Linked DNA regions of Sphaerotilus microaerophilus. The protein of the gene in region 2 interacts with the protein of the main gene of each other region in a pairwise test. Links are inferred from orthologs where the notes say so. Each region holds a gene or a part of one and is shown on either strand. Other genes may lie near its edges.

What was found. The genes of interacting proteins can lie anywhere in the genome.
Region 1: the proteins of NGK70_RS05765 (region 2) and trkA interact in binary tests that used the Escherichia coli proteins (3 or more experiments, as listed by UniProt). The link is inferred for Sphaerotilus microaerophilus from one-to-one orthologs.

The regions. Positions count from the first base shown.
Region 1 is NZ_AP025730.1:434,662-440,149, reverse strand. What follows is about bases 1,642-4,574. They hold trkA (Trk system potassium transporter TrkA), read right to left. Parts: upstream 3,845-4,574; coding sequence 2,438-3,844; downstream 1,642-2,437. Other genes in these bases: NGK70_RS01985 (DMT family transporter), read left to right, coding at 4,463-4,574; NGK70_RS01990 (hypothetical protein), read left to right, coding at 3,831-4,295; NGK70_RS02000 (TrkH family potassium uptake protein), read right to left, coding at 1,642-2,419. Also shown: NGK70_RS02005 (DUF7379 domain-containing protein), read right to left, coding at 1-748; more of NGK70_RS02000, read right to left, coding at 965-1,641; more of NGK70_RS01985, read left to right, coding at 4,575-5,392; NGK70_RS01980 (acyl-CoA dehydrogenase family protein), read right to left, coding at 5,418-5,488. UniProt on the Escherichia coli protein: Part of the constitutive potassium transport systems TrkG and TrkH. May regulate the transport activity of TrkG and TrkH systems. Binds to NAD(+) and NADH.
Region 2 is NZ_AP025730.1:1,305,798-1,310,055, forward strand. Bases 1,317-4,258 are described here. They hold NGK70_RS05765 (PTS sugar transporter subunit IIA), read left to right. Parts: upstream 1,317-2,523; coding sequence 2,524-2,994; downstream 2,995-4,258. Other genes in these bases: corA (magnesium/cobalt transporter CorA), read right to left, coding at 1,317-1,476; hpf (ribosome hibernation-promoting factor, HPF/YfiA family), read left to right, coding at 1,931-2,278; hprK (HPr(Ser) kinase/phosphatase), read left to right, coding at 3,047-4,009; fur (ferric iron uptake transcriptional regulator), read right to left, coding at 4,067-4,258. Also shown: NGK70_RS05750 (hypothetical protein), read right to left, coding at 1-367; more of corA, read right to left, coding at 514-1,316. UniProt on the Escherichia coli protein: Seems to have a role in regulating nitrogen assimilation.

The DNA.
Region 1 (5,488 bases), 870 kb from region 2 along the record:
GCGGGGCCAGGCGTGGATCCTGGTCATCGCGGCAGCGCGTGGCCGCATCCAGCGGCCCGCCGTTCCAGGGATAGAGCCCCGGCTCGCCGGCCAGCTGCTCCTCGATGGCCGCCATCAGCGCCTTGGCGCCGCGCGTGGAGAGGCCGGCCACCGCCAGGTCCTCCACCCGCTCGCCCAGCAGGTCGGCGGCCTTTTCCAGCGCCAGGTCGGTGATGCGGTCGCGGTCCAGCACGAGGTGGCAGACCTGCTTCCAGACCCAGTCACCCAGCCCGCGGCTGGCCGCGTCCCGGGCGCCGAAGGCGGCAAAGTCGATGCTGCCATCGTCGCGGACCAGCTCGGGACGGGAGCGCTGCAGCTGCTCGGCCAGCGCATCGGCACGCATGAACACCGTGCTGCCGTCCGGGCCCTCCAGCGCCAGCAGGCGGCGGTCGGGCGGCAGCGCCTCGGTGGCGGCGGGCGCCTCGCCCCGGCTCGGCGCGGCCAACACCCAGCGCCTCACCACCCGCAGCGACGGCACCAGCGACTCGACACCGCCCTCATCGCCGGCAGAACCCGTGGCCCCACGCCGCCGGGTGCGCGCCAGCAGGGCGGGGACCTCGGCGTGTTCGCTGCTGGAGGCGACCGGCAGGTGCAAGGTCGGCAAGTTGGGCAAGGGCGCACGCACCGCGCCGGAGGCGGGCACCGACGCGGTGGCCGGGGTCGGCCCCGGGGTCGGATCTGGGGCGGGGACGGGTGTGCGGGCACGCATCGCGGTTCTCCTCGGCAGGAACCCGTGGTGGGCCGGTCAGGAGGGCCGCTGCCAGCCAGGGTGGCCCGACCGGGTCCCCTCCTCCCCGTCCACCGGGGCAGTCATCTTGCCCCTGCCGGCCCACGCCGCGCCCAGGCCAGGCCGGCCCAATGGTGACCAGATGAAACAACCAGCGCAGGTCGCGCGCAGGCGTCGCGGGCCCGGACAGCCCCCCCTTCAGCGCCGCCAGAACGTCGGCGTGAACAGCACCAGCACCGACAGCAGCTCCAGCCGGCCGAGCAGCATCGCGAAGGTGCAGACCCAGGTCTGGAAGTCGGTGAGGCCCTGGAAGTTGTTGGCCGGTCCGACCTGGCCCAGCCCGGGGCCGGTGTTGTTGATGCAGGCAATCGCCGCGGTGGACGCGGTGATCAGGTCCAGCCCGGAGAACAGCAGCAGCATCGTGACGACCACCATGACGCTGCCGTAGATCAGCATGAAGGCCTGCACCGAGGCCAGCACCTGGTTGGGCACCACCGCGCCGCCCAGGGTGACCGGCACCACCGCGCGCGGGTGCACGATGCGGGTCAGCTCGCGCTGCGCCTGCTTGTGCAGCAGCAGCGAGCGGATCAGCTTGATGCCCCCGCCGGTCGAGCCCGCGCAGGTCGCGAAGCTGCACAGGAACAGCATCGTCACCGGCGCAAAGATCGGCCACTGTGCATAGTCCACCGTCGCAAATCCGGTGGTGGTGGCAATCGAGACCACGTTGAACGCCGCGTGCCGCAGTGATTCCCAGAAGGTCGGGTACACGCCGTGCCAGCTCAGGAAGGCCGCGATCAGCAGCACCGAGCCGATCATCAGCGGGAAGTACACCCGCGCCTCCAGGTCCCGCCAGAGCACGAGCAGCGAGCGCTTCTTCCACACCAGGAAGTACAGCGAGAAGTTCACGCCCGCCAGCAGCATGAAGAACACCGCCACCGCCTCGATCAGCGGCGAGTTGAAGGCACCGAAGCTGGCGTCGTAGGCCGCGAAGCCGCCCAGCCCCATCGTGCTGCACATGTGCATGAAGGCGTCCGCCCAGCCCATGCCGGCCCAGTGGAAGGACAGGAAGCAGGCGGTGGCCACGGTGAAGTACACCGCCCACAGGCCGCGCGCGGTCTCGGCTATGCGCGGGGTGAGCTTCTGGTCCTTCATCGGGCCAGCGGTTTCCGACTTGAACAGCTGCGTGGCGCCCACGCCCATCAGCGGCAGGATGGCCACCACCAGCACGATGATGCCCATGCCGCCCACCAGCACCAGGAAGCAGCGCCAGACATTGACCGACAGCGGCAGCTTCTCCAGCCCCGTGAGCACCGTGGCGCCGGTGGTGGTGAGGCCGCTCATGGTCTCGAAGTAGGCGTCGGTGAAGCTCAGGTCGGGCATCGCCAGCAGCAGCGGCAGCGTGGCGAAGGCCGGCAGGATCAGCCAGGTCAGCGTCACCAGCAGGAAGCCGTCACGCGGCTGCAGCTCGCGGCGGAAGCGCCGCGTCGCCAGGCTCATCACCAGGCCGCAGCCGAAGGTGATCAGCGTGGCGGTGATGAAGGCGTCCTCGCCCCGGTCGTGGTCGAACCACGCGAAGCCCAGCGGCACCAGCATCAGCAGCGCGAACAGCGCGACCATGCGGCCGATCATCGCGATGACGGGAAGCAAGCCCATGGTGTGCCCTCCCCGGGCTCAGAACAGGAAGGTCGCGCTGACCTGGAAGAGCTTCTCCACCTGGCGCACCATCGACTTGTTGGGCACGAAGACGATCACATGGTCCTGCGTCTCCACCACCGTGTCGTGGTGGGGCACGATGACGCGCCGGTGCCCGGCGTTGTCGTCCACGCTGCGCACGATCGCGCCGATCTTGGCGCCGTTGGGCAGGCCGATCTCCTCGATGCGCCGCCCCACCACCTTGCAGGTCTTGCGGTCGCCGCGCACGATCAGCTCCAGCACCTCGGCGGCCCCGCGGCGCAGGCTGTGCACCGCCTCCACGTCGCCCTTGCGCACGTAGGCCAGCAACTCGCCGATCACCGCCTGCGAGGGCGAGATGGCGATGTCGATCTGGGTGCCCTGCACCAGGTCGGCGTAGGCCTGCCGGTTGATCAGCGCCAGCACGCGGCGCGCGCCCATGCGCTTGGCCAGCAGGCAGGCCATGATGTTGTCCTCCTCGTCGTCCGTGAGGGCTGCGAAGAGGTCCATGTCCTGCACGTTCTCGTCGCCCAGCAGGTCCTCGTCGGTGGCGTCGCCCTGCAGGACCAGCACGTCGTTGGGCAGCTGGGTGGCCAGGTACTGGCAGCGCGCCGGGTTCTGCTCGATCATCTTGAGCTGGTAGCTGGCGTGGGTCTGGCGGGCCAGGCGCAGCGCCACCTTGCCGCCGCCGGCGATCATCACCCGCTTGACCGGCCGGTCCATCCGGCGCAGGCCGCTGAGCACCGCACGGATGTGCTCGGTGGCGGCCAGCACGAAGACCTCGTCGCCAGCCTCGATGCGGGTGTTGCCGCTGAGCTCGTTCAGCGCCGCGTCCTGCCGGTAGATCGCCACGATGCGCATCTCGGCGTGCGGGACCAGCTTGGGGATCTCCGCCAGCGCATGCGCGACCAGCGGCCCGCCCTGCACGGCGCGCACCGCCACCATGCTGACCAGCCCGTCGGCAAACTCCAGCACCTGCAGCGCCTCGGGGTACTCGATGAGCTTGCGCACATAGGCCGTGACCGACTGCTCGGGGCAGATCAGCTGGTCCACCGCGAAGCCGCTGTCCTTGTTCAGCAGCGCCGAGTCCTGCTCGAACTCCGGCGAGCGGATGCGTGCGATCGTGGTCGGCACGTTGAACACGTCGTGCGCCACCTTGCAGGCCACCAGGTTGGTCTCGTCGGCCGGGGCGCAGGCGATCAGCATGTCCGCATCGTCGATGCCCGCCTCGCGCAGCACCGAGGGCTGGATGCCGTTGCCAATCACCCCGCGCAGGTCCAGCCGGTCCTGGAGCGCCCCGAGGCGCTGCGGATCGGTATCGACCACCGTGATGTCGTTGTGCTCCGACACCAGACTCTCCGCCACGCTTTCCCCAACGCGCCCAGCACCCAGGATGACGATTTTCATGGATTCATTATCGAATCCGCCCCTGGCGCTGGCCAGCAATCCGGTCGATCGGGCAGGCAGCGATGCTGCACCGCAACGCCGCCCGGGCATCGGCGGCACCCCCTTGGCCGACGGATCAGTCAGCCACGAGTCAGCAGAGGCGGGAATGCTGCGTTGCACCATGAATGCGCTGACCCCCAAGCTCAAGCTCGGCCTCGACGATCTGCTGGCGGACCTCTGGTATGCCCGCCGCAGTGGTGACCTGGGCCGCCTGGCGCTCGTGTCGTACTACGAGGTGCGGCGTTGGGCCAAGATGGCGGGGGATCCGACGCTGGTCGAGCACTCCTCGGTGTTGCTCATGGGCCACCCTCATCCCGACCGGGACAGCTTTCTGGCCGACGCCGACCGCCTCATCGGCGAGCTGGAAACGCTGCGCGAAGAAGTGACGGCGGCCGCGCCGCTGGCGCACTGAGCGCGGCGAGCCGTCAACCGCTCACCCCGTCGCGGGCTGGAGGGGCAGGCGGGCGCGCCGCCACCTGAGCCCCGGCGCAACACCGAGACCCGGGAGCGCTGCGCAGACTGCGGGTTTTCGATAGGCTCCAGGGTTTGGCCTGCCGACGGCCACCACCCGCCTCCTCAGTGACCCCCACCCAGCGCCACCGCCTCGCCCTCCTGCTGCTCTGGGTCACCCCGGTCATCTGGTCGTCCAACTACGTCATCGCCCGTGCCGCCAAGGGCGTGGTGCTGCCCCACGTGCTGGCGCTGGGCCGCTGGAGCCTGGCCCTGCTGCTGCTGATGCCCTGGGTGGGCCGCGAGCTGTGGGCGCGGCGCGCGCAGGTGCGTGCCGAGTGGCGCCAGAGCCTGGTGTTGGGCGCCACCGGCATGTGGATCTGCGGCGCCATCGTCTACCTGGGCGGGCAGAGCACCACCGCCACCAACATCGGCCTGATCTACGCCGCCGCACCGGTGGGCATCGCCATCGCCAGCCGGCACCTGATGCACGAGCACGCCAGCCGCGGGCAGCGCCTGGGCATGGGGCTGGCGCTGCTGGGCGTCATCTTCGTCGTGCTCAAGGGCGACTGGCACAACCTGCTGGCGGTGCGCTTCACCCCCGGCGACGGCTGGATCCTGCTGTGCATGCTCTCCTGGGTGGCCTACTCGGTGCTGCAGCAGCACTGGCGCAGCGCGCTGCCCGCCCAGCCCCGGCTGGCCTGCATCATGATCGGCGGCGTGGTGGTGCTGCTGCCCTTCACGCTGCTGGAGGTCTGGCTGGTCCCGCCGCTCCCGCTCACCGCCCACGCGCTGACGCTCATCGTGGCCGCCGCCATCCTGCCCGGCCTGCTCTCCTACGTCGCCTACGCCTTCCTGATCCGCGAACTCGGCGCCACCCGCTCCTCGCTGCTGCTCTACCTCGGCCCGCTCTACGGCTCCCTCAACGCCTGGTGGCTGCTCGGCGAGGTGCCGCAGTGGTACCACCTGGCGGGTGCAGCGCTGATCCTGCCGAGCATCTGGCTGGCGTCGAGAAAGGGGGGAGTCCCCGGCTCGGCCCGTCGGGGGTTGGGTGGCTGATTCCCGACGTTGCGCCGGGCGCTGCTTACCCCAGCGCCCGCCCGATCAGGATCTTCTGCACGTCACTCGTCCCCTCGTAGATCTGGCAGACCCGCA
Region 2 (4,258 bases):
CGGGGTAGGGGCCCGCTCGCTGGATCATCTGCCTGATCCAGGGCATGACCTCCTTGGCCACGGCCGGCTCGCGGGTGAACTCCACCTGCAGCACCTTGCCCTGGGCGTCGAGGGTGGTTTCCACCACCGTGACCGCATAGAGCAGCGGCGGCAGCTTGCCGCGCATCACCTGCATCGGGTAGGTCAGGTAGAGGTGTCGGGCCGCGTCCTGCCGGTAGGCCTTGGGCGACTCGGCCTCCGAAGCCTCCAGCTGCGGGGCCGGCAGGGGCTGGGGTGGGGCGGTGAACTGCGCCTGCGCCACCGAGGCGAACGCCCCCAGACACAGGGCAGCGGCGAAGTTCGGCAGGGCGGTGCGGCGCAGGGGCATGGGGTGGGCTCGACGAGGCGCGGAGGCGCGGGTACCTGGTGTGTCGGCCAATGGCCACCAAGCCTGATCGAGTGTAGGCAGCCCCTTCTGGCGTTTGTCGTGCAAATTGCCCGGGGAAGCCACCGCTGTTTGCCCAGCGGCGCGCTTCAACGCATCCAGCCCTTGCGGCGGAAATAAATCAGCGGGGCAGCGACCGAGGCCAGCATCAGGCCCAGTGCCAGCGGGTAGCCCCAGACCTGGTCCAGCTCGGGCATGTGGCGGAAGTTCATGCCGTAGATGCTGGCGATCAGCGTCGGTGGCAGCAGCGCGACGCTGGCCACCGAGAAGATCTTGATGATCTTGTTCTGGTTGATGTTGATGAAGCCGACCGTGGCGTCCATCAGGAAGTTGATCTTGTCGAACACGAAGGCGGTGTGCGAGTCCAGCGAGTCGATGTCGCGCAGGATCTGGCGCGCTTCCTCGAACTGTTCCGCGTTGAGCATGCGCGCGCGCATCATGAAGCTCACCGCGCGGCGCGTGTCCATCACATTGCGGCGGATGCGCCCGTTCAGGTCTTCCTCCCGCGCGATCGACGCCAGCGCGATGCCCGCTGCGTGGTCGTCGAAGTCCTGCTTGAGCACGCGGGCGCTGACCTTCTCCAGCTCGTCGTAGATGCTCTCCAGTGCGTCGGCGGAGTACTCCGCGTCGGCATCGTAGAGCTTGAGCAGCACGTCCTTGGCGTCCTCGATCAGCGCCGGTATGCGGCGCGCGCGCAGGCGCAGCAGCCGGAACACCGGCAGGTCCTCGGCATGTACCGAGAACAGCACCTTGTGGTGCAGGATGAAGGCCACGCGCACGTTGCGCGGTGTCTCGCCGTCGTCGATCAGGAAGTCGGAGCGGATGTGCAGTTCGCCGTTGTCTTCCTCGTAGAAGCGGGCGGACTCTTCCAGGTCGTCGTCGACGATGTTGTCGGGGATGATCAGCCCGAAGCGGGCCTGCACCCAGCCCTTTTCAGCCGGTGTCGGCGCCTCCATGTCCACCCAGACCGGCGACACATGTGCCAGCGCGTCGGGGTCGTCGATCTCTTCCTGGATCAGGCGACCATTGGCCAGGGTGAATACATTGAGCATCGGCAGTCCTGCGCCGTGCACCTGGCAGCAGCAGGCGGAACATCACGGCAATCCGGTGGGAGGGGGCGGTGGCGGGCAAACCGTCTCACTCCACGCAACCACCGCAGGGCAGGGGCCGGGAGGGACGGTCACCAAGGGTGACAGCTGTCCAACAGGAACTCCATGAGCTGGAAAGAAGCTGTAATTATCGCACTGCGTCGCAGCCTGTCCGGATCAGCGCCCGGTCGCCGCGGCGCCTGCCCGCGAGGCTGGACGACATCCCTACAAACCCGTAGGGTACCCCCAAAAAGCGAGATCGCGACCCATTACCACACGGTTGCTTCAGGGTCACGACCCGTGCGCTTGCCAGAGATCGCGGCAGCCGTCACACTGGAATCGACGGTCGGTACAGACAGCCGGCCGGGTCGGACATACTAGGTTTCCTCCCACCCACCTCTATCCGAAAGGAGGTCTCATGAACCTGACGATCAGCGGTCATCACCTGGAAGTCACCCCTGCGCTGCGCGAGTACGTGCTCACGAAGCTGGATCGAGTGACGCGTCACTTTGATCAGGTGGTGGATGTCACCGTGCTGCTCACCGTGGAAAAGCAGAAGGAGAAGGAACGTCGCCAGCGGGCTGAAGTGACCTTGCATGCCAAGGGCAAGGACATCTTCGTTGAAAGTGCGCACGAGGATCTGTACGCCGCGATCGATCAACTGATGGACAAGCTGGACCGTCAGGTGGTGCGCCACAAGGACCGCTTGCAGGACCACCACCACGAATCGCCCAAGCGCAGCGCGATGGTCGGCGAGGCATCGTGATACGCATCACGCGCCCGGGCTGAATCAGACGGTACGACGGCCTCCTTGCGAGGCCGTTTTCTCATTTCGGGTGTCAAACTGCAAGTTTTGTGTTGGATCTGTTGTCCTCAGGCAACCCTGCGCGGAACCCTGGACCTGCAGGGGCCTTGAGGTCCGCGCACCGATCGGGGCGATTCCTATAATTCGCATCCCGTCGAACGCCGGCCCTGTGGCCCGTCGATGATTCACCCAGACGTCCTCTTACGATGAACCGCCTCGCCGCCATCCTTCCGGCCAGCAACGTGCTGGTCAATGTGGAGGCCTCCAGCAAGAAGCGTGCGTTCGAGCAGGCGGGCCTGCTGTTCGAGAACGGTCACTCGATCGCACGGGCGACGGTGACGGACAACCTGTTCGCCCGCGAACGACTGGGCTCCACCGGGCTGGGGCACGGCGTGGCGATCCCCCATGGCCGCATCAAGGGTCTGAAGAATCCGCTCGCCGCGGTCATCCGCGTGCAGCAGCCGATCCCCTTCGAGGCGCCCGACGACGAACCCGTCACGCTGCTGATCTTCCTGCTCGTGCCCGAGGCGGCCACGCAGCGCCACCTGGAGATCCTCTCCGAGATCGCCGAGTTGCTGTCCGACCGCGAGCTGCGCGAGCAGATCAAGGTCGAGGCCGATCCGGCCCGGGTGCACGAATTGATCTCCCGCTGGGAACCGTTGAAGTCGGTGGCCTGAGCCGGCCACAGCGGCCCATCCTGCCAGTCCCCTCCCACTTGCCGAGCGCGCGTTGAAACCCACCGTCATCAGCGCCGAAGCGCTGTTCGATGCCCACCGGCAGGCGCTGAAGTGGGAGTGGATCGCTGGTCACGCCCATCCCGAGCGGCGTTTCGACGAGGTGGCGGTCCGCGATGCCCAGTCGGCCGCCGATCTGGTCGGCTACCTGAACTACATCCACCCCTACCGGGTGCAGATCGTCGGCCGGCGTGAAGTTGGCTACCTGGCGTCAGGCGATGCCGAGGTCCAGGAGCGGCGCATCTCGCGCATCGTGACGCTGGAGCCACCGGTGCTGGTGGTGGCCGACGGCTGCACGCCGCCGGACCGGCTGGTGGCGATGTGCGAGCGCGCCGAGCTGCCTCTGTTCTGCACGCAGGACTCGGCCGGCCATGTGATCGACGTGCTGCGCGGCTACCTGGGCCAGCACTTTGCCGAGCGCACGTCGCGCCACGGGGTGTTCATGGACATCCTCGGCCTGGGTGTTCTGCTGACGGGTGAGTCGGGCCTGGGCAAGAGTGAACTCGGCCTGGAGCTGATCTCTCGCGGCCATGGCCTGGTGGCCGATGACGTGGTGGACCTCTACCGGGTCTCCCAGTCCGCCATCGAGGGGCGCTGCCCGGAACTGCTGCGCAACCTGCTGGAGGTGCGTGGCATCGGCCTGCTGGACATCAAGGCCATCTTTGGCGAGACGGCGGTGCGCCGCAAGATGCGCCTCAAACTCATCGTCCACCTCGTGCGCAAGGAGACGCTGGACCGCGACTTCGAGCGCCTGCCCTACGAGCCCCTGTACGAGGACGTGCTAGGCATGCCGGTGCGCAAGGTGGTGATCGCCGTGGATGCCGGCCGCAACCTGGCCGTTCTGGTGGAGGCTGCGGTGCGCAACACCGTGCTGCAACTGCGTGGCATCGACACCTACAAGGAATTCATCCAGCGCCACCGCGAGATGATGGAGCGCGGCGACTCGGGCGCTGCCTGACGCTACCGGACGATGCGCACGAGCGTGTGCGCGGGCCTGCGGCTCAATGCCCAGCGCTCAGGACTGGTGGCGAGCCTTCTTCGGTCGCCGGGCGCAACCCTCGTTGGTGCAGCGTGCGTACAGTGCGAGCGAATGCTCCTCCAGCAGAAAGCCGCGCTCCTGCGCGACCGTGCGCTGGCGGGTCTCGATCTGGGCGTCGAAGAACTCTTCCACGTGGCCGCAGTCCACGCAGACCAGGTGGTCATGGTG